3 regions of the Peribacillus sp. 05N428 genome follow, and region 3 is predicted to be linked to each of the others. Evidence: riboswitches for the same ligand, from Rfam matches in the RefSeq annotation. Region 3 holds a riboswitch; each other region holds the start of a gene.
The links. Region 3 has a riboswitch for cyclic di-AMP ahead of AC1DIV_RS21200 (TrkH family potassium uptake protein). Riboswitches for the same ligand answer to the same signal wherever they lie in the genome.
Positions count from the first base shown of each region.

Region 1: it holds a riboswitch for cyclic di-AMP, as region 3 does, so the genes downstream of both, AC1DIV_RS25370 (cation:dicarboxylate symporter family transporter) here and AC1DIV_RS21200 (TrkH family potassium uptake protein) in region 3, are expected to answer to the same signal.
Region 2: it holds a riboswitch for cyclic di-AMP, as region 3 does, so the genes downstream of both, AC1DIV_RS10150 (APC family permease) here and AC1DIV_RS21200 (TrkH family potassium uptake protein) in region 3, are expected to answer to the same signal.

Region 1 covers NZ_JBFTMS010000045.1:4,862-12,873, reverse strand. The annotation lists gene AC1DIV_RS25385 (D-alanine--D-alanine ligase) at 1-516, opposite strand, end outside; gene AC1DIV_RS25380 (hypothetical protein) at 1,059-1,841, opposite strand; gene AC1DIV_RS25375 (hypothetical protein) at 2,170-2,349, shown strand; gene AC1DIV_RS25370 (cation:dicarboxylate symporter family transporter) at 2,373-3,635, opposite strand; cyclic di-AMP (ydaO/yuaA leader) riboswitch at 3,809-3,956, opposite strand; gene AC1DIV_RS25365 (efflux RND transporter periplasmic adaptor subunit) at 4,155-5,414, opposite strand; gene AC1DIV_RS25360 (hypothetical protein) at 5,429-6,091, opposite strand; gene AC1DIV_RS25355 (diacylglycerol/lipid kinase family protein) at 6,220-7,113, opposite strand; gene AC1DIV_RS25350 (TetR/AcrR family transcriptional regulator) at 7,247-8,012, opposite strand, start outside.
Region 2 covers NZ_JBFTMS010000008.1:32,185-40,196, reverse strand. The annotation lists gene galU (UTP--glucose-1-phosphate uridylyltransferase GalU) at 1-7, opposite strand, end outside; gene AC1DIV_RS10165 (DUF6044 family protein) at 176-1,840, shown strand; gene AC1DIV_RS10160 (glycosyltransferase family 2 protein) at 1,856-2,878, shown strand; gene AC1DIV_RS10155 (GtrA family protein) at 2,838-3,293, shown strand; cyclic di-AMP (ydaO/yuaA leader) riboswitch at 3,652-3,797, shown strand; gene AC1DIV_RS10150 (APC family permease) at 3,935-5,761, shown strand; gene AC1DIV_RS10145 (helix-turn-helix domain-containing protein) at 6,702-7,415, shown strand; gene AC1DIV_RS10140 (aldehyde dehydrogenase family protein) at 7,609-8,012, shown strand, end outside.
Region 3 covers NZ_JBFTMS010000028.1:11,423-19,434, forward strand. The annotation lists gene AC1DIV_RS21170 (ABC transporter permease) at 1-6, opposite strand, end outside; gene AC1DIV_RS21175 (ABC transporter ATP-binding protein) at 3-728, opposite strand; gene AC1DIV_RS21180 (TetR/AcrR family transcriptional regulator) at 847-1,314, shown strand; gene AC1DIV_RS21185 (TetR-like C-terminal domain-containing protein) at 1,299-1,442, shown strand; gene AC1DIV_RS21190 (MFS transporter) at 1,488-2,747, opposite strand; gene AC1DIV_RS21195 (hypothetical protein) at 3,093-3,284, opposite strand; cyclic di-AMP (ydaO/yuaA leader) riboswitch at 3,614-3,756, shown strand; gene AC1DIV_RS21200 (TrkH family potassium uptake protein) at 3,909-5,234, shown strand; gene AC1DIV_RS21205 (potassium channel family protein) at 5,258-5,914, shown strand; gene AC1DIV_RS21210 (STAS domain-containing protein) at 6,035-6,868, opposite strand; gene AC1DIV_RS21215 (class I SAM-dependent methyltransferase) at 7,221-7,922, opposite strand.

The DNA.
Region 1 (8,012 bases), on a different contig from region 3:
ATCATCCGCTACCTTTTTGATGGCACTTTCAGTATTCTTCTCCCATTCAGAACGGATGAACCAAGTGTATTTCACTTGAGGAAGTCCCGCCTGGGCAAAAATGTTTTTCATGATGACCTTATCCATTCCTGCTGAAGAAGCTAAAACGCCATTCCCTACATAAGGAAGGTTCAACAGTTCCAGCATCCCTTGTACGGTTCCATCTTCTCCATTCGGTCCGTGAAGCAATGGGAAAATTACGTCATACCCTGTTGATTCACTATTTTCATCAGTTGAATGTGCTTGCAAGGCAAGAGGCGAGCTCGATTTTTCCGGTGAAAATGTCAATGCCTCCACGTTCTCGGCAGGACCTGTTAACTTTGGTCCATTAATCCATGAACCATCTTTTGTTATGTAAATCGGATATATATCAAACTTTGCTAAATCGAGAGCTTTAATGACCGCTAAAGCCGTCTGCATAGAAACCTCATGCTCCGCAGATTTTCCACCATAAAGCAAACCAAGTTTAGTTTTCATGAGTTATTACCCTCCAATATTCTTTTAACCATGTTCATTGTATCACTTTACACTAAAACGGATAAAGCGAAACTTCCATCATTGAGGCTTTTCCAATGATGGTTAGTTGAGCCAATCGGGCATTTACAGGCTGTTGGCTCACCACATTTCTTTTTCATTACATTTGTCACCGAGCATCCTTACAGCCTGTTAATGCGGGGTAAAGCGAAACTTCCATCATTGAGGCTTTTCCAATGATTACTATTTTGCAGAACACAGGATAAAACCGCCACATCCTGTGGCAACTCCTGTGCTAGCACATCCTGTGCGTCGCAATCGGGCATTTACACGCTGTTGGTTCAACACATTTCTTTTTCATTACATTTGTCATCAGGCTTCCTTACAGCCTGTTAATGAGGGGTAAAGCGAAACTTCCATCATTGAGGCTTTTCCAATGATTACTAACTTACTGAACACAGGATAAAACCGCCACACCCTCTCTTATCTCTTATGCATGAGACGGTAAGTCTTACACCTAAAAAGTTCAAGGAATTCAAATAAAATTAGGAGGATGGTGTATTTTTAATAACACTTTCCCAAATCTTCTCTTTTCGATTGAAGATAATAAATGCATCGGGCTCCTTACTATCTCTATCCGAAAAGGAATCATGCATCTCATCCATGTTTAAATAATCCCCTACGACCCATGCCGGTATCTCAATTTTCGTTCTAGTATACTTAACATCCCGAAAGGAAAAAACGAGCCCCTCTGCCAGAATATGAGCCAAAGAAGCAATGATTTCTGCAGGAATCGCCGTCAGCTCTTTTTTCTTTCTGATTCCAAGCCACGTCCTCTCTACTTTTAATGGCTCCAGCTTTAGCGGAATCAGACTTCCTAACATCATATAATATGTCGAAAGAGAACGAAAATAAATTTTATTGAACCAGCCATCATCCTGGGCAAGGTACACAAATTGGTTATTCAATTTACGGAAAAACGGGGGATCCAGATGGGTTTTAGCATGTCCTAAATATAAAAGTTCCGCTATTTCCCTTCCATCCAATTCATCCAGCCCTTCCGTTTCTTCAAAATCGATCCAACAGAAATCTCCATATGCCCGGACATTTTCTTTAACGAGCTTCGCAATAGCTTCAGATGAAGCGCTCTCAAGCAGGACATTCAAATTGTATTCCCCACCATCGAATTGATGTTTCAATAATAAGATCGAATCCAAGGTATACGGAAGCGAATTGACGAATTCACGAAAATTGAGTCCATTAAAAAGGACAAACCGTTCGGAAGCCTGCATATACATGTATAAGATATCATTGCTATCATTCTTCATAACCTGACCCCCTCCGAGCTCTCAATCAATAATGTTATTTTATCAAACTTTTGGAGTTTCACGTAAGTTATATAACCCCAATATTAATCATCATCTGCATCGTTTAAATAACATGAATCAAAATCCATTTTAACCAATAGGAAAAAATATAGAATTCGAAGAATGGATCATGAATGGTTTTATCATTCATTCACTCATTTCATGTGGCCGCTCCCCTTTATGCTGATGATCCCCAGCGCAAAATACCCGACATTAGTCAAATCAACGTATTTTTAAGCCTGAAGGTAGTTTCATTTCACAACACATGACCTTCTGGGAGGAAGAGGAAATGATTTGGTTTTGGGGTAAACAAGATGAAAGGCTTTATGAATTTGGGGGTATTTTGACATCCGGGAAGACGCGTCAAGAAGTAGTTCCCTCCATAACACCTGAAGGAAGCAGAGTTTTACAGTCATCGAGAAAAATTAAGGAAGCGCTTTTTCATTCAATAAAAAAAAATCCAGAGTGACATTTCACTCTGGATTTTTTGTATCAAGAAACTTGTTGTTCTAGTTCTTTTTTGGAAGGAGGGTTGAATTGACCTTCCCATTTAGAGATAACGATTGCCGCAAGTGAATTACCAATAACGTTTACCACTGTACGTCCCATATCAAGAATACGGTCGATACCGGCAATAAATGCAAGACCTTCAATAGGAATACCGACAGTTCCCAATGTCGCTAAAAGAACTACGAAAGATACACCTGGTACACCCGCAATCCCTTTGGATGTGATCATTAACACTAGCATTAGCGTGATTTGCTCATACATGCTTAAATCGATTCCATACATTTGAGCGATGAAGATAGCTGCTAACGCTTGGTATAATGTAGAACCATCAAGGTTAAAGGAGTATCCAGTCGGAATAACAAATGTAGCAATATGTTTCGGACATCCCGCTTTCTCCATTTTTTCCATGATTTTCGGAAGAACCGCTTCTGAACTTGCAGTAGAGAAAGCAAGAATCAATTCTTCTTTTAGAAGTTTAATCAAAGTAAAGATATTGAATCCTACAAATTTTGCAATAAGACCCAGAATGACAATTACAAAGAAGATCATTGTTCCGTAAACAGAAAGCGCTAACTTTCCTAATGGAATTAAAGATTCCAAACCGAACTTGGAGATAGTCACACCGATTAGTGCAAATACACCGATAGGAGCGAATTTCATGACCATGTTAGTTAGGTAGAACATTCCTTCAGCTACACCTTGGAAGAAACGGAATACTGGTTTACCCTTTTCACCGATGGCCGCAATACTTAGTCCAAACAACACGGAGAAGAAAATTATCGCTAGCATATCGCCTTCTACCATGGCTTTAACTGGATTGGATGGCACGATGTGTACAAGTGTATCTACGAACGATTCATGCTGCTTAGTTTCTGCTGTATCAACATATGTGGAGATATCAGTTTGTTCCAGGTTATTCATATTCACACCAGCACCAGGCTGGATGATATTCGCTGAAATTAAACCAACAGCAATCGCTATCATAGTTACGACAACAAAGTATGATAATGATTTAGCACCTAGTTTTCCTACCGCTTTCAAGTCACCTACACCGGCAACTGCAACGATAAGGCTGGATACGATGATCGGCACTACGATCATTTTAATCATTCGTAGGAAAATGTCTCCGAATGGCTGTAAAAAGCTTTGGGCCGACTCATTACCATAAAAAATGGCACCAACGATAATCCCTAGAATTAAACCAATGAAAATTTGGCTAGCTAAACTTAATTTGAATTTCTTCATTTACTTTCCTCACCTTCCATAAAGTCTTTGATGCAAAAACATTTTTGTCTCGGTAAGGGAAACAAGATACTAATAAAAAGAAAGTAATTTTTCTTTTTTTGAAAAACTCTGTCTTTACGCCGAAAAAAAAGACACTTCATGTGTCGATTTCTTATTGGCGTGAATATTCACACATGTTCCCTTAAAGACGCTGACGAGGTTAGCTGTCGGGTTAGGAATTGGAAACACAAATGCCCTTTCATTTCTGAATTCACCCCTAGCGGATAAAATCCACAAAAATGGGTCCCCCGTTCTTGGAATAAGATTAAGCGAGTTAACTTATAATAAAATATTATACTAAAAATGATAATCTGTAAATATTTATTCGCATCAGTTCTAGAAAAAATCTTTTAATATGTCTGAATATTCTGCATTAAAGGCTGTTGTATCTATAATTACGCTTCCCGATTTTTAATCAAATAAGTTATATCGATATAATTAATTCCTAATTTAACATCACCTCTCTTGTGAAAAAAGCGGTTATTTTTCCAGAATGCCAAGTAACAGATATCTTACTTTTTCCCTAGAGGTGAATTTTTTATAAGTTCCAGCTTTCACTTTTTCAAATTGAATCGGGGTAATAAAATAAGAATGGTTCTTCACTGCCGCATTCGGCTTCAGCAGGATGACGTCACCTACAGACGGTCCCTTTATGATTTCTTGCTTCCCTTCAGCCTTAAGACCTTTTGTAATGTAATGTTTATCCACATGGCCTTTATTAGTCAACTTGTAAATATAAGGCTGCTTTTGGTATTGTACGGCCTCTATCGGAATGGAGGGTACACCGGCTTTCTCATTGGTTATTACAGTAAGATTCACTTTCGATCCCACTAACAAAGGTTCCGTTTCTTCGCCTTCCGGTTCGATTAAAGCCTGAAATGGAAATCTGTTATTTTTTTTTAATGATGGCTCTTCAGCGGGATAGGAATGGATACGGCCTATCTTCCCTTTCAATGCCTTTTTTGAAACAGAGGAACTTGCTTTTATAGTCATGCCCACTTCAGCCTTTTTCATTTCCTCTTCGGAGAAATCCCCTTCAATTGCCATATTTGTCGAAACAATGGATATAATGGGATTATTCAGGTTTTTATTGATATTTTTAACGACACCATCAGCCTCGCTCGTCGTTACAATTGCATTGGACTGCTCCTCAATCGAACTTAATTTAGCATCAAGCATTTTCACTTTTTCATCCAACCTGTTTTTTTCTAGTTCCTGCTTGTACATTTCTTGCTCAATGTTACTTTTAATAAGATCTGAAGAGCTTGTCGTTATATCAATATTCAAGTTCTTTTCCACCGATTCATCAATTGCCGCTTCAGGTTCACTGATCACGGTCCCCTGATAAGACCTCAACTTCCCTATGTATTCCTCAATCCCTGCAATTTCCCCCTCCGCGGCCGTTTTCTCCGCTTCCAAATTCGCTTTAAGCGCATCAAGTTCGGTCGTCGTATACTCAAACAACGAGGAGCCAGCCGTAATCGCATCGCCTTCTTTTACAAGGAATTTCTTAAAATCATTTTTCTTGGCATCAAAATAAATATCATACTCTTCTACTGGTTTAATTACCCCATTTGTTTGAATAGTATCCGTAATTGTATCTTTTTTTACCTTAGTCCAGTTTTCAACGAAAACCGTCCGTTCCACTTTGCTTTCTTTTTTTTCAATAAGGTATAAGTTAACGGTTATTAACACTATCGACGCAATGGAGACCGTCGCTATTTTCCATTTACCGCTCATTCATTTCACCCGCTTTATACAAATACGCCTACTTGGATGTATCCTAAAAAGGCTTTAACAAACCATGTGGCCAAATACAATAGAACAATCATTAAAAGGACCATATAATTATTACGTTCTGTAAATTCCTTTAAATAAAAATATTGCAGAGCAATAATAAGAAATTGAAAAATGGTAATTTCGCTGAAAAAGTGAATGAAATAATCACTTCTGAGAAAATACTGACTGATGATCCCCAATGAAAAAGGATTGGCATCGCTGCCTAAATCCATTAAAACGAATAAGGGAATCAATAATGTTTTTTCTATTAATTGCAAGCCAAAAAGAATCATTTGAACGATAACTAATTTAATATAGGGGATATCAGTAACGATCCAAAAGAATAGAGCTGCTAAAAATATGTATATGGAAGGGTCGATTATTCCTGTTATTATATTGCCGCTCAAAATCAGCAACTTTGCTGCTTCGAATTCATTGGCGCTCATCTTCGTGATTTCTTTGGAGAATGATTCTGAACCAATGCCAAAATATCCCCCAACGGCGAATACTATAAGACTAAGAAAATATAAAACTATTAATTTCAATCCAAGCTTTGTGACTGCCTCTGCATTTTGCAGCTGATAACGACTCCGATAAGGCTCTAAAATGCCCTTTAACAATCCGACCTGGTACACCATAATTGGTCCTCCTGCAAAAAATGATATATCATCATACATTTTATCCTATTTTGGAAACAATTGCAGAAATAAGGAATGAATATACAAAAAAAACACATAAGCCTTTTCCTTCAAATGTAATCCTCATACTAATTTGGTGTTAATACTGACAAATGGTGGGCAAGGACTTTAATGCGCGAAGGAGTTTGTCTATAGTTCTCTCCATCCATATCCACATCAAGCGGCCTCTTGGATTCAATAGTCAAGGTACCTGCTTGTAAATAAGTCACCCCAGAGTCAGAACTCATATTTTCAGTCCATGAACGTTTCATCGCTATTATTTCTAAAAATGCACCAAGGCTTGCATTTTCCAAGATGGCAACGCCAAAGAGCCCATCGTCTGGACTAATCATGGGGAAAGGTAATAAATTAGTGCCGATAAAACAACCATTCAAGACCAAAATCATAACGGCTTCCCCTTCAATGAAATTCCCATCATATTCTAGTTTATAGGAAAAGGGAGCATTCTCACCAATCGTCCTTACAGCGCTTAATAAATATCCTATCTTTCCGAACCTGCTTTTTTCCTGCTCATCAATATTGTTTGAAGCATCTGAAATAAGTCCCACTCCCCAAAAATTGGAAAAATAATCGTTATTGGACTTCCCAATATCAATTGGACGAACCTTGCCATTTACTAATGCTTCCGCAGCTTGACGAACTTTTTGAGGAATCTTTAATGTCCTGGAGAAGTCATTGCAAGTCCCTCCAGGTAAAATCCCAAACAACGGCCGCCTCTGAAGGGGTGAAAGGCCATTTACACACTCATGTACCGTTCCATCTCCTCCCAATACGAAAACTACATCCATTTCTTCACCATATTCCAAACAATAACGGCACGCATCGCCTTTTTGCTTGGTTTGTAGAATGAGAAACTCATCAATATGTGGAGCTAATACCGGAAGACAACCCTCTAGATTCCTTTCGAGTTTATCTTTCCCTGCATTTTTATTATAAATCAGCATCCCTTTTTTCCATCGCATGATTCTTGCCCCCATATCATTGAAAGAATGGTCTTCTTCCCATCACTTTTTACTTTTTCCTAAACCTCCGTTTTTAACACTCATTAAAAATTCAAATGAAAAAGAGGCTATTCGCCCCCTTTCAGTAAAGCCTTCATATATACAACAAATAATCCTTCATCATTAAGATAAGCTTTGAACACAAGGGACTTCTTTTTTCATTTTTTTCCAAAAATAATAAAAGGCTTTCCAAGATGATGGAGCTCGGCCTAACTTTTGAAAATTCTTCCTGGAGCGCTTTTAAAGCTTCCGTATTTTTACGTGTTTCCATCCCCTCTTCTTTACGTGTTTCCACTTCCAGCATCCTGGCGATAATCGAATGGATTTCTTCTTTTGGGCTCATATCCCGCATCGAGCAACCTGGTAGGGGAAATTGTTTCAATAATGGATCTTCCATGTTTTCCAGACTTGTGACAATGGAATCCATCCGGTTCAATATGAAGCTAGGTAACAATTCCACATCGAAAGCATTTTGTTTCCTGATCAATATTCCGATATATCCTTTGAAAAGCGAATCTAAAATAATGGTGCAATCGGGTAGAAGATCAGATGAAAGCCCCGGGTATAACTCAATGATTTTACGCTTGAACCAAATCAAGCCCTCTTCATGGATATGATGTAAAAATCCATCTAGTTCCTTGCTGATATGAACCATTTGTTCCTGCATCATCATTTGAATCAAGTTGGTATTTCCCGTCATATGCTCAATGTGAACAGTGATCTGCCTCATGAATTTGTCTTTACTGGACAATGAAGCATCCAGTTCAAGATCAAGTAATGAGTCTGTCAACGCTTCATAATAAAATTTAAAAATGGAGACTAGTAATTCCTCCTTCGATTTAAAATAATTATAAAAGGAC
Region 2 (8,012 bases), on a different contig from region 3:
TTATCATAGCCCAGCCCCTTTTTAAGGTTCTTTTATATGCTTATTGCATTTTATGTGGTCATTGGTTGACCTATATCAAAATAGGTTAAAATAAATCCCTTAAAAAGAATAGATTTACCTTCGAAGCCAAATATTATGGATATATGAATTTAATCAAGAGGTGGATATTTTGCCAATTGAAAATCAAGAGAGAAAACAAATCCTTTTTGCCTTACTCATCATTGTTTTATATCTTTCCCCCTTAATCATCCTTGGAGAAAATGCGCATATTCGCGTACATGATAATTTGGATTCCAACCTTGCCTGGTATAAAGTCCTTTCAGAAAGCGGTGAGTTATTCGGTGCAATTGACGCCAGAATTCCGCAGATTATGAATGGCCTGCCCCGTAATGCTTTTGGCAGTGAGTTCAGTATTATCGTGTGGCTTCATGCTCTTTTTCCGACAATGGTTGCTTATGCAATAAGCCAGGCATTAACAAGGTTTATTGCATTCTTTGGTATGTATATCTTATTGAAAAAACATTTGGTTACAGGAAGACTATCAGGTTGGATTAGGGTTGGAACATCCTTAGCCTTTGCCCTTACCCCATTTTGGCCATCGGGAATGCTCAGTACACTTGGGATGCCTTTAGCCCTTTGGGCTTTTTTGAATATCCGCAGCAAGGATCATTCTTGGAAGAATTATTTGGTCCTTACACTTTTACCGCTTTATTCAAGCATCGTACTTGGCTTTTTCTTTTTCCTTGTTGCAATGGGTTTTCTTTGGCTAACGGATGTAATCAGGGGAAAAGGGTGGAATATAAAGTTTCTTCTTTCGATCGTTTATATGACCGTCATTTTTGGTTTGGTGGAGTATCGTTTGGTCGCTTCATTCATTTTTGATTCGGAGCCAAACAGCAGAGATGAATATTTTCACGCAAGGCTGCCGCTCGATTGGGTCGTTAAGCTTACTTTCAAAAATTTCGTTCTTGGACATACGCATGTCATGACTGTACATGCTCTTATCATCCTGCCGATTACAGTCTTTGCCCTTTATATTATTCTGACCAAAAAACTGTGGAGACAGGAGAAGGTATATGTTTTTTTATTCGGCTTGAATTTTATGCTCTCAGCGTGGTACGCATTTTGGTTTTATAAAGGCTGGCTTCCTTTAACGGAAAGGTTCCATACCCTGGATACCTTTAATTTTGCCAGATTTCACTTTTTAAGGCCGATGGTAATTTACTTAGGGTTTGCCCTCGCGATAAAAATCATTTGGGAACACAGCGACTATGCTAAGAAAACCCTTTCTATTTTCATCGCCATTCAAATTCTGATTTTAATGGGTTTTAATGAAGAGATCACTCACAATAAAAAACCCTCTTTTAAAGAGTTCTATTCAGAAAGCCTTTTTCAGGAAATAAAAGATCATATAGACCGTCCACAAGAAGAGTATCGTGTTGCCAGCATTGGGCTGCATCCCGCAATCGCTCAATATAATGGATTTTACACGCTCGATAGCTATAACAATTTTTATCCGCTTTCTTACAAACATCAATTTCGTCAAATAATTGAAAACGAATTGGCTAAGAATAAAAACATCAGAATCTACTTTGATGAATGGGGAGGACGTTGTTACCTGTTTACCGATGAGCTTGGGAAGCATTATATGTTCAAGAAAGGCTCGAAGAAAGAGCTGGAAAATTTGGACCTCAACATGGATGCGTTTAAAGGATTAGGCGGTACGTATATATTTTCTGCCATCCCAATCAACAACGCGAAGGAAAACGGATTGCTGCTGGATAGGGTTTTTACGAAAAAAGGAAGCGTATGGAAAATTCATTTATACAGAGTCATGTGAAAAGGGGGGAATAGAATGAATTCACCGATTGTAACGATTGTTGTACCTTGTTATAACGAAGAAAGCGTTTTGCAGGAAACCATTTCCCAGCTTTGTGGATTGATGAGGGGGTTGGTCGATGAAAATGTTGTTTCCGGTCAAAGTAAAATTTTGTTGGTCGATGATGGGAGCAAGGATCAAACTTGGAGGATCATTTACAAAGAAACGATTAATAATGAATATGTTCGCGGGCTAAAGCTTTCCCGGAATGCTGGACATCAAAATGCACTTCTGGCTGGGTTGTTTACAGCCAAGGAAGCCTCAGATTGTGTGATTTCCATTGATGCAGATTTACAGGATGATATTCAAGTCATCCCGGAATTCATTCGGAAATTCAATGAAGGATGTGAAATCGTATATGGTGTCCGCCAGAAAAGGGACCTTGATTCATTCTTTAAACGAACATCTGCAACAGGTTTTTATAAATTGATGAACAAGATGGGGGTCAACCTTGTCTATAATCATGCCGATTTCCGGCTAATGAGCAAAAGGGCGATCACGGAGTTGGAACGTTTTGATGAAACGAATCTTTTTTTGCGGGGGATTGTACCGCTCATTGGGTTTAAGACGGACTCTGTTTATTATGACCGTAAAGAAAGATTGGCTGGGGAAACGAAATATCCATTTAAGAAGATGGTTGCTTTTGCGCTTGATGGCATTACTTCTTTTTCAGTTACACCGATCCGGCTGGTATTATGGCTAGGATGTCTTTCCTTTTTCATTAGCTTACTCTTTGGGTCTTACTTTTTATGGTTGAAATTTTATGGGCAGACCGAAACTGGATGGACCTCATTGATCACCTCCATATGGTTGATCGGTGGACTACAGTTGATTGCTGTCGGCTTGATTGGGGAGTATATAGGTAAAATCTATAATGAATCCAAACGCCGACCTAAATATATTGTTGATCTTGATCTATTTAATCCGCTCGATTTAAAAAAACGGGAGCAACTAGACAATGAACGGAACAGTATTGAAAAACTATCTAAAACAAACTAACTCCTTTATCCGCTTTTTATTGGTTGGAATAGTCAATACAGCGGTTGGACTTTCCATCATGCTTTTTCTCATGAATGTTCTTGAATTATCTTACTGGATCTCCACCTTTATCGGCAATGGTACGGGAGCTATAACGAGTTTTCTTTTGAACAGGACTTTTACCTTTAAAAGCGATATAGAATGGCGTCGAGGAGTTGCCCGTTTCTTTTGCGTCATCCTGATTTGTTATTCCGCCGCTTATTCTATAGGCCAAGCCATTGCAGAATCACTGGAAGGAACCGTTCATTTATCCATACAACAAAATTTGGCTGTTCTGATAGGAACAATTTTTTATACAGTGCTTAACTATCTTGGCCAGAAATACTTTGTCTTTAAAAAAAGCAATTTGAGGCCAATTCAAGAAGGAAGGAACTGATTAGCGTAGATCAGTGGAATAATGCCCCCGATTGGACGGGAATTAATAATGGAATCGGAAAGAGAAAATTCTGATTTAATGACTATCCAAGCTGGGGCAGATCTGTTTTACTTGATCCATCACGTTTCATGTGGTGATCATTTTTCCTTTTTGGAAATGTATCTTTTGTTCATTGTCCTCTTTAATATCCCTTTTAGACGTTTACTTTCCTCCTTTACTACCTTCGAATCATGTGTATGCATGACTTTTGTTATATAAGTCAAGAATAAAGCCTCGTTTATAAATAATAATTCTATTTCTGTGCAAAATTTTCATTTACTTTTCCATTTCACGGGAGTATGATAATCAACAGTTTCATATTTCTAAATCGCTTAAACCTTATGGTGCGGGGGACCCGTTATTGGGATTGTTTTTACAATCCAAGGGGTGAATCCTTTAAAAGGTAGGGCTACTCTTAGGTCCGAATCCGACAGCTAACCTCGTAAGCGTTATATGAGAAGGAAGGTGGAGCTTGTTAGACAAAAAAATTGATGTCTACAGGTCTATTTAGCTATGACTTGTAGGCATTTTTGTGTTCCGTCTCGTTTTTTGCTACAGCTGGGAAACATAAACTTATAAATTAAACTGGTGGTGAATTCTTAATGTTATCTTCTATAAAGAGGTTCTTGATCGGGAGACCTTTAAAATCGAATGCACTTGGTGAACAAAAGCTTAATAAAACAAAGGCGTTGGCGATATTATCTTCCGATGCTTTGTCTTCGGTTGCATATGGGCCGGAGCAAATATTGATTGTCCTGATCACGGTCGGTGCTGCGGCATTCTGGTATTCAATCCCCATCGCGATTGGAGTATTGATCCTGTTAACCGCTTTGATTTTGTCCTACAGACAAATCATTTTCGCTTATCCACATGGCGGGGGAGCCTATGTGGTTTCAAAAAACAATTTAGGTGTCAATCCAGGGTTGATAGCTGGAGGATCCTTATTGGTCGATTATATATTAACTGTCGCGGTAAGTGTTTCTGCTGGTACGGATGCCATCACGTCCGCTTTTCCCGGCCTGCATGATTATAATGTCCTCATAGCCATTATTTTCGTCATCCTACTTACTATCTTGAATCTTAGGGGGGTTACGGAATCGGCCTCTGTCTTGGCCTATCCGGTGTACCTATTCGTTTTAGCCTTGTTCATCTTGATTGGGGTTGGAATTTACAAGATTCTGACGGGAGGAGTCTCACCGGAATTGCATACGTCAATCGGGACTCCGGTAGCCGGCATCAGTTTATTTATACTGCTAAGAGCATTTGCATCAGGAAGCTCCGCATTGACAGGAGTCGAAGCGATTTCCAATGCAATCCCGAACTTTAAAGATCCAGCACCGAATAATGCTGCGAAAACATTAGTAGCGATGGGTTCCTTACTAGCTGTTTTGTTTTCGGGAATCGTATTCTTAGCCTATTATTTAAGCATTGTTCCTAGCGCAGAGGTAACGGTCGTCTCCCAGATTGCTGAAGGGATCTTTGGACGGAATTTCATGTATTTCTTCATTCAAGGTACAACTGCATTGATCTTGATACTTGCGGCAAATACTGGATATTCGGCTTTCCCTTTGCTTGCGGTAAATCTGGCGAAGGATAAATTCATACCAAGGGCGTTTACGATCAGAGGGGACCGTTTAGGGTATTCCAATGGAATTATCATACTTGGACTTGCATCCATCATCTTGATAGTCGCATTTGAAGGACATACGGAAAATCTCATTCCGCTTTATGCGGTTGGTGTATTCATCCCATTTACTTTATCCCAGACAGGGATGATTGTTAAATGGATTCGCGAAAAGCCAAAAGGCTGGATGATGAAATTAACCATTAATTCAATTGGTGCCATAATTAGCTTTATCGTCACGATGATATTCTTTTTAACCAAATTTAGTCAGGTTTGGCCTGTTTTGATTTTTTTACCTATCATCATTTTAATTTTTCATCGAATTAGAAATCATTATGAAGCAGTTGGAGACCAACTAAGGATTACAACATGTGAGCCGATCTTACCAATTGAAGGAAATATCATCATTGTACCTGTTGCGGGTATAACTCATGTGGTTGAGAACTCTTTAAATTATGCGAAATCTCTATCTGCACATCAGGTCATTGCCGTTTATGTCGCTTTTGAAAGAGATGATGAAAAGAAATTCGAAGAAAAATGGAAAAAATGGCAGCCGGATGTAAGGCTCGTTACACTGAATTCTTATTACAGAAGTATCATTCAGCCACTAACTAAATTTGTGGATACAGTAGAACATAAGGCTAGTGAATCCAATTATAAAGTTACGGTGATCATCCCCCAATTCATTCCGAAGAAGGGCTGGCACAATATACTTCATAACCAATCAAGTTTACTGATTCGCGCTTACTTACTTTATAAAAGAAATGTGGTTGTTACGACAGTGCCATATCATTTAAAGAAGTAAGTTCCATATCTTATAGAACAGAATGTAGACAAATTCGATTTTCATCGAGTTTGTCTACATTTTTTTCTTTTTAAAAAAGTTGCAGTTGGTATCAGGAAATCCGTTACTTTCCGTCGATACTCTGCCAAGCCTCCTTGCCGAAAGCGTCTGTGGTGTCTTGGCTAGTCAGTTATCCGCGTGAGTGCCGCTAATTTCTTCAATCCATTAAGGATTATAAAACAGTAAAAACCATTGATAACCAAGTCTAATTAAAAGTTTTGATTCCGGTTCCATCTGAATTATAAAACAAAGTTGATTGGAACGTAAGGTGCGAGACTCCTGCGGGAAAAGCGTGTCCAAGTGAGACCCCGCAGGCGCATAGGCGCCGAGGAGGCTCACGGACCGCCCGCGGAAAGCGAGTGCCTGGAGTGGAAATCAACGTTGCAGTTGGTATCAGGAAATCCGTTCCTTCCCGCCAACAGTCTGCCAAGCCTCCTCCCGCAATCATCTGTGGTATTGACCATTCCGAACTCTTTTGTTTATAAACTGTGCGAGCCTTGACTACGGTTTGCTTTTTTTATTTTCACAGTTCTGTAAGTTGGATATTGTTTTAAATCTTTCAGTCAAAAGGGATTTGGAAATACTTGTCGAAAATTATAAAAACAACGCTCATATTGATAATGGCCAGGGGTGGGAAGAATGATGAACGGCTCTCCTGACCCGTGTAGTGATGCGGATGACCACTCAGCCAATCGATTACTGTAGTAATTGGGGCAAATGCAAGCTTATTGCAGTGGTAAAAAGGCTTTGGTGACAGTGTAATATAAAAGGAGCGTGATGGTAGCTGAGAATCATTCAGAGTTTCAATAACTTCGACTATTTTCCATTCCAACCGGAATTCGAGATTCTATCAGATTATTATATAGAATATAAACAAAGAAATTCTGACCATTCCACTACATTGTTCTATCAATTTAAAATCAATCGGGATTTAATGAATCCAATGTCCGTCATTCCGGATGGGTGCATCGACATATTATTTTATTGCGATCCCGAAAGACCTTCCGCAGATGTGTACGGGACTGTCCTCAAGTACAAAACGATAAATTTTCAGGCTAATTGTGAATATTTCGGTGTGAGGTTTATGCCTAAGCAGGAAACCCAGCATTTTAAATATTCCATGAAGGAGGTGATCGATCGCCAAATTCCTTTAGCTGATATGTTAAAAATTGAACCTACCATTATGGAAAGGTTAATAACTGAACGGGATTTTCATAGAAGAATAAAGCTGTTCAAAGAAGAAATAGGGATTAATATTTTTACGTGTAACGGTTTGCCGGCAATTATAGAATATTCCTTGAACAAAATATATTCTTCTAAAGGAAATGTAAATATGAATCAATTAGCTGCTGAGACCGGATACTCTACAAGATACTTGCGAAAGCAATTCGATGCCCATGTAGGGATGCCGCCTAAATTATTCAGCCAAATAGTGAGGTTCCAAAACTCCCTGCATATGTTATTGAATAAACAGGCCTTTACAGTTTGGGATGTGATTAATGAGAATGGGTATTTTGATCAATCACATTTAATTAATGAATTTAAAAAATTTGGTTATCTGACTCCTACTGAATTCATCGATGCCGTTTCAAAGAAATCTTCAAACCCAATATAACGTTCTTGTTATATAGTGATTACATTTGAAGGATCCCGTTCATGGTGACGAGGATCTTTTTTGTTTGGTTTTAATGCACGAAAAATATTCTGAATGTTCCGTTTTTTACAATAAAAAAATGGTGCGCAGCCTTATTGTATTAATAGATATGTGTTTGTTGTTTGGAGATTTTAACTAGAAAGGGGAAACGATGATGGGGAAAAACTATCGATTGTTCATTGATGGGAGATGGGTTGATTCAATATCTGGAAGAACATTTGAATCACTTAATCCTGCAACAGATGAAGTGAATGCTGTAGTTGCCGAGGCAGGTCCGGAAGATGTTAATTTAGCGGTAAAAGCTGCACGAAGGGCGTTTGAATCTGGCCCGTGGGCTGAAATGGCACCGGGGGATAGAGGGAGGTTACTGAATAAAGTGGCACAGGCACTGTGGGAGAAAGCCGATATGCTTGCCGAGGTCGAATCACAAGATAACGGGCTGCCAATCAATGAAACAAAATTCATTGCGATGCCAGCCATGATAGATGTACTCGAATTTTATGCGGGATTAGCCAATAAAGTCCAGGGAAGTACCCTTGCCTCTCCCAATAACCGGTT
Region 3 (8,012 bases):
TCTCATTTTAGGCCGCCTCCAATCCTTAAAAAAACATCATCAAGCGTTTCCGCGGCAAATTGAGTTTTTAAAGCTGCAGGGGTTCCTGCCGCGATGATTTCACCTTCACGCAGCATCGCCAGTTTATCGCATCGCTCCGCTTCATCCATCACATGCGTCGTGATGAAGATCGTCTTATCATCTTCATTCCTTAAACGCTCAAGTTCCTCCCAAATCGATTGTTTCAGCAAAGGGTCTATTCCTACTGTCGGTTCATCCAAAATGAGAATTTCCGGATTTTGGATGAGTGCAACCGCAAGTGAAAGACGGCGTTTCATTCCCCCTGAATAATGGGCAACCCGAACGTTCAAATCATTCGTCAGCTGTACGATTTCAGCTGCATATTGAATGCGTTCCCTTCGTTCCTTTTTCGAAAAACGGTATAGCTTCGCAAAAAATTCGAGGTTTTCAGCTCCCGTCAGTTCTGTATATAAAGCATCGGACTGTGCCATATAGCCGACATCCATTAACAGGGCTTCATTTGGCACTTCATGATCCAGAACCGTGACTTTACCCGCATCGGGTTTAATCAATCCGACAATCATTTTAATCAAGGTCGTTTTTCCGCATCCGGATGGACCTAACAAACCAAAAATTCCGCTTTTTTCAATATTCAGGCTCATTGGCTGAATGACCTTCTTCTGCTGAAAACCCTTAGCAATTCCATCAATGGAAATCGCCTTTTTCATTGCACACACATCCTCCCTCTTTAATTAACACGGTGTTGAGTGTATCATCATTCTAAGGTAGCATTCGGTCTAATACAATCAACACATTTGTAAAAATGTTTAGTGAAGGAGACATTCCATGGCATCGATTCATGAGGATATGGTACAAAAGACGAAAAAGCAGATACAACATCATTTTATTGCACTCATTGAAGCAGAGGGGTTCTCACATGTATCCGTGAAGAAAATAGCAGAGCGCGCCAATATTAATCGGGGCACATTCTATTTGCACTACACAGATAAATATGAATTGATGGATCACTTACAGCAGGAATTGTTACATGAACTTCAAACACGCATTACTGCCATTTTGCCTAAAGAGGCTTTTCTGGCTCTTCATCAACAGCAACTTTATCCGCCTTTCATAGCGATTTTTCAATTCATCAGTGAACATGCTCACGCATTAAGGGCCATTCTTGGTGATCAGGGCGACCCTTCTTTTGCGAAAAAAATAAAACGGGTTTTCGGGGAAGTACTGTTGGAGCGTTTGATCAGCCTTCATCCAGCAGCTAAAGATGAAGCATTCCGCATATGCACGCCTTCCTGACATCGGCGATTTTAGGGGTGATTACTGAGTGGCTGGAGAACTGTGAAGAACAAACGGTGGAAGAAATGGCGAAAATCCATTTTCAAATTTTGAACTTCATCAGCCAATTGCGCACATTCATCCAATGAACGATTCATTAAAGGCATGTGCCATCAACATGCCTTTAAATCGGATTACATCTTTTCCTTCGCTTCTATCTCTACATCACCAACGGAATAATACCTGCTCTTGGAGGTCTTCATACTAAGCATCGACAACCATATGGATAAAGCGAACATGATCAGGGAACCTGAAATCACCACGAACCGAATCGAAATGAAATGGGCTGAAACACCAACGATTGCGGTAGTAATGATGATCAATAAAGCTTCTAACAAGCCAAAAACACTTCCGACCCTGCCCATGATTTCCACAGGAATATTATTTTGATAAAAGGTTTGAAAGCCAGTGTTGGCAAAAGCCAATGCAAAGGCAATGATGAAAAATCCGATGGCGGCCAGTGAAAAGGAATTCGAAAAGGCAAAGATCATATAACCTATCGAGACAAATAAAGATCCAAGACCAATCATGTGCGAGATTTTCACTTTACTGATGAATACGGCATTGACTATGGCACCAACAATGATGCCTGCCCCGGCGACGCTTACAAGGAATCCGTAATCGCTGTCCGACAAACGGAGCACGGCCTTGGCAAACGCAGCTTCTTGGGAATCGATGGCCGTTTCCATCACCACCATGCAGCTGAATAAGAAATAAATGAGCATGATATAGGAAGATTTCCGGCTGAAGTCCAGGACGATGCCCCAATCCTTTTTCATGATGGTCCAAGACAGGTAATGATTGGATTGTTCAAGGCGATGATCCTTTTCAAGATTAGGCATGAATAGAGTGATGATACCGGATAACAATAAGGCAGCCGCGTTAATATAAATCGCTAAAACGGGCGTACCGATCAAGAAAAGGATACCCGCTAGCGCCGGTCCAATCAAAAAAGCTCCAGAATCCATTAAGCTTCGTAATGAATTAAATCGTTTCCTCTGTTCAATGGGTATTAATTTTGTTATATACGACCTAGATGCTGTTCCGAACATGGCCCCTGCCATATTGATCACGAAGACAAGGGAATACATGACCCAAATAGAAGAAGTCCAAGGCAGCAAGACTATGAATACCATGCGAAATAGGTCAAGTGCCGCCATCAGGTTCCGCTTATTTATCCGGTCGATCACGCTCCCTGCCCACACATTCGTAAATATGGCAGCCATCGGTTTAACGATATAAAGTCCAGCTACCGCCAAGGCTGAACCAGTCATATCCAGAACGATTAAATTAAGGGCAATGAAATACACCCAAGAACCGAAGTTGGAGATACCTATTCCGCACAAAAGAATGGAAGGGTATTTCCAGGATACCAATGCATTTTTTAATGTCATCGCTTCTCCCCCTTTGACCGAACAATAAAAACCCCGTCCCCAAAGCAATGCTTCTCGGGACGAGGTCAATTTGCGATGCCACCTTCATGTGTCACCATACATCCCCAACAATCCTCGGCTGCTCTCGGAAAGTGATTATTTCATTTTACTTTTCTTTACGTCCACATTAGGTATTACTAAATTTTAACATTAATGGTTAAATGCTGTAAATAAAGCAAAAAAACTCATTCAAAATAAATGAGTTTAAAAGCAAAACAAGATATGGATTTTTCGCTCACCGTTCCTGGATAGAACACAGGGATTACAATAATTGAATACCGCTAATGAATGTTGGAATCAGTTGATTTACCTTGGGGAAAACAATTTTAAAAACGGATTCTTTTTCTTATCCGTTATCCTTAATTCATTCATGATGATTTGATCCTCATGATCGGCTATCCATTTCCTTAGTGCATCTTTATCCTGGCATTGTGTTAAATATGTTTGGCCACCCTTGCCTGTAGCATTAATAACATATCTATTGAACGTCTTCTCCATAATTGCCCGCCTTTTTAATAAAATGTATTGAATTTAACTAATAATGTACTGCTTTTTCCTTTATCTTTTACAAAAGAAACATAATATATCTATTACAAATTTTGATTGGCAATAGCATGTTCTGCTTGAAATTATTGAATAAAGTACATCGATGCCGGTTATCATAATTGGATTAATCGAACCTATCATAATGTGCTAACTAATATTTGTCAATACGTTTTTTAAATGTAAATAAAACGTAAATTTTCAGTTTTGTTAAAGAAATATTTTTTTACGATTTAGGGGTTTACAACTGCTAAATGATGGGAGTAGAATACGTTTATCAATTTAATGCATTTCGGCCAAAACTCATGGAAAATGAGTACGGAGGACCCAATCATTTGGGGTTAATTCTGCCTTGCAGAAGGGATGAGATCAGCTCTTTCGCCATCCTACCCGTCAGCTAACTTCGTCGGCTAAAGCGAAGGAGGTCATAAGACCGCCTATTTCGGAAGCTTTTTTTGCACGCTTTTTGTAGCAATACAGCTATTCGATGTTTTCGCAGGTCTTTTTATTATGCCTTTAAAAAGATTCGAAAAGCAGATTGATGATTAAAAGTCATACAGTAGGGATGATCATTTGAGAATGACAAAATTGGATCCGCCAAAAATACTTGTACTCGGCTTTGCCATCCTGATCCTTATCGGGGCCTATTTATTGACCCTGCCGATTTCCACAGAAAATGGCCATGGTCTTTCTTTTCTGGATGCTTTATTCACCTCGACTTCCGCTACATGTGTAACAGGACTGGTCGTTGTGGATACGGGATCGACCTTCACCACTTTTGGTGAGTTGGTCATCTTAACACTGATTCAGGTAGGCGGCTTAGGGTTCATGACATTTGCGACATTTTTCTTTTTATTATTAGGCAAAAAGATTTCTTTAAAAGGCAGGTTAGTTCTGCAGGAGTCGTTAAATAATCTATCCATGGCGGGTGTAGTCAGATTAGTGAAACGGCTTTTAATTTTCACGGCCATCATTGAGGGCATGGGTGCCCTTATCTTATCGATTCGCTTTTCTTTTGACATGCCAACCGGCAAGGCGATCTATTACGGTGTTTTTCATTCCGTCTCGAATTTCAATAATGCCGGCTTTGATTTAATGGGGGAATTCAGGAGTTTGACCCCATATGTATCGGATCCATTCGTAACCCTTACCGTTGCCTTCCTCATCACGTTTGGCGGGATAGGCTTTATCGTGATGAATGAACTATACGAATATCGGAATACACATCGTTTATCCGTACATACGAAGATCGTTCTGACGACTAGCTTGACCCTTACGATTGCCGGCGCGATTTTAATCTTTTTATTCGAGTACGGCAATGCCAAGACATTGCAGCCTTTATCTTTCATGGGTAAAATGCTGTCGTCTTTATTTCAATCGGTATCACCACGGACGGCAGGCTCCAACACGCTGAATATCCCTGATTTAACTCAGCCTGCATTACTGCTCATCATTTTCTTGATGTTCGTTGGGGCATCACCCGGATCGACTGGCGGCGGGATTAAAACGACGACATTGGCGACGATTGCCGGAACGGTTTGGTCACAGATCAAAGGTAAGGGTGATGTGGTCTTGTTCCGCCACCGCATCGTGAGTGAAACGATTTTTAAAGCATTATCCGTTACATTCATTGGTGTATTCGTGGTTTCCATCATCTCCATTCTGCTGACCATCACTGAAAGTGGAACTGACTTTTTGATGATTTTGTTCGAAGCCACTTCAGCTTTCGCCACCGTGGGACTTTCAATGGGTTTGACCCCGGAATTATCACCGGTCGGCCGGATGCTCATCATTTTCACGATGTTTGCAGGCCGTGTTGGTCCTTTGACTTTTGCCTTTGCTATCGCCATGAGGCGCAAGCCAGATCCGTTCCGACGTCCAAAAGGGAAAATCATGATTGGTTAATAATGAATGAAGGAGTGTAAAAGATGGGAAAACGACAATACGCCGTGATAGGTTTAGGCAGATTTGGAACCAGTGTGGCCCATAGATTATATACGGCAGGCCAAGAGGTTTTGGGTATTGATGTGAACGAGGAAAGAGTCGAGAATGCGGAACTGAACGTTACCCATGCAGTCATGGCGGATACGACCGAAGAAGAGACATTGAAAGCAATCGGAATCCGTAATTTCGATTGTGTCATCGTAGCCATCGGAAATGACATGCAATCGAGCATTTTAACTACCTTGCTTTTAAAAGAGCTTGGGATCAAAAAGGTCATTGCCAAAGCACTTAATAAAAATCACGGTCAGGTGCTCACAAAAGTCGGTGCCGACTGGGTCATCTATCCTGAGAGGGATATGGGGGAACGGGTCGCGAATCAGCTCCTTTCCCCTAATATGCTGAACTATATAGAGCTTTCTAAAGAATACAATATCGAGGAAATCATCCTCCCCATGAGCATGAAGGGAAAAAGCCTCAGGGAGCTTGATTTACGGGCAAAATATAATATCAGCGTCATTGCCATCGTGAGTAATGGAGAAATTATCATAGCACCGTCACCGGATCAGGATATCCATGAAAAAGATATGCTTTTAGTGGTTGGCAATAAAGAAGATCTGGCCGTCTTTGCCAATATTGAATAAAATCCGGCAGGTTCCGGCTCTTGCTCCTTTTGAAGGCTAATACATACGAGAAGACCGCCATAAGGAGGTCTTCTCGATGAAATTTATAACGAACATGCCCGTGCCCTGGATATGTATGTATTATTTTTTCGTACTGATCGCTTGGGCAAGAGTAGACTTTATCGTCACTTTATCAAAAGGAAGTTGAAGCTTAACGGCAGTCATGGCTATTTCCGGCCGAAGTCCTGAAAGGGTTGTTTGAATTCCGATCAAATGCAAGGATTCAATCAATTGAGACAGCTGGTGTGCGGATCCGCTATCTATTGCATGAACGCCGGATAGGTCAATGAAAAGTCTGGTGACATTTTTTTCAGCGCACTTTTGTAAGGTGTTTTCAAGCAAGGACATGCCCCTCGCCGTGTCAATATCTCCTATCAGGGGAAGCAATGCCGTGTTATCTTTAAGGGAAATGATGGGTGTGCTCAATTCATCGATCGTTGCCTGTTGGGCTTTCATAATTTTATTGGCATACCTATGATTCGCTTCCGTAAACCGCTCCATCACTTCACTGATCACCTTCACCACTATCCGATACCAGGAGTTTATTTCCTCCTGTGTATATTGATCTCCATGCAATTTCACAAACCGGTCAATATAATCCAGGTATTGCTCTTGCGTACGGAAAAACTCCCTCAATATAAAATAAATGGGTGTGTTTAAATGCTGCTCATCCTGACCGATCTCTTCAATCCAATCACCAAGCTGCTTAAAGAATTCCCTCTCCTCTGTATCAAAGACCTGAAAGAAACGTAAATGGAATTCATTATTTTGCTGCTTAAGTTTTTTAATCACTTTGGGATCGGTTGAGCTATATACACCCGCACTATCACCTTTATTCAATGATGCATACCAATCCTCAGTCAATTGTGCTGCCACACCCAATAAAAAGGAATATAATTCTTTATTTACGTGCATAAACTCCTCCTATTTAGTTTTTTATAAAAAGCAATCTTACCTGAAAACGGCATTGCCAGGGAATTGAAATATTATCAACAAAGCAAGCATCGAAGAAAACCTCTTCCATACTTAAAACCTTATGCTCTCTGATGCCTGATGCCCCCCTCTTTCCATATACCTTCCCAGCTGTTTTTGAAACCATGTTTTAAAAAAAAGATCAGCAAAGCCTTCATCTATCATTCTGGTAAATCTGCGTTCCCAAAACTTCATAGTGTTGTTATAGTTTACCATTTTTATTTTTTGTTAACAATTTCCACCCACAAAAAAAGGACCTGATCCCAGATCCTCCGTTTAAAACCATTTCACCTTCTCATTTCCTAAATAAAGCCGTCCATAAACCTTGCACCCCAAAGGTTTCATCCGATTGTTCCATTTTCCTCATTTTCCGTATTTCCACCACATCGAATTCCTTGAAGATCATTCTGAGTTTTTCTTCGGTAAAACCTAAACCGCCTTTAAGGCTTCTTTGCCTATATACTTCCCAATCTGAAATATCGGAACCACCCAATATGCCGCCTTCGACAAAACAAGTGATCGAATACAACCCCTTAGGCCTTAACGCCTTTTTCACCATCTCCAAATAGTTCATCCTTCGATGTGGAGCAATATGGTGAAAACAACCTGAATCATATACGAAGTCATATTGTCCTTTTGCAATATCCAAATCAAATATATTCCCTTGAATGAAGTTCACTTGGACATTTTTATCTCCTGCCCGTTCTTTTCCCCATTCAAGGGCTTCCTTCGAAAGGTCCACCGCATCAACGGAACAGCCCTTTTGAGCAAGGTAAATGGCATTTCTGCCAGGTCCGCATCCAAGCTCAAGAACCTTCCCTGGCCCAATTAACCCACCATCAAAATATGAAACCAAATTCTCATCAGGGAAATTTTCGAAAAAGGGAACCCCTTTTGTGCGATCTTCATAAAAACCATTCCAGAATCCAGTTGGTTCACGCAATAATGAGTCCAGCATGTTCAACAGATCTTCATAGGTTGTAATCGTCTCCGACAAAACCATCACCTCTTCCATTTTATCCCACCATTTAATTATACTCATTTCGCCCAGTGCCTCTGTAACAGCCGCATCAAAAATGCGTTACAT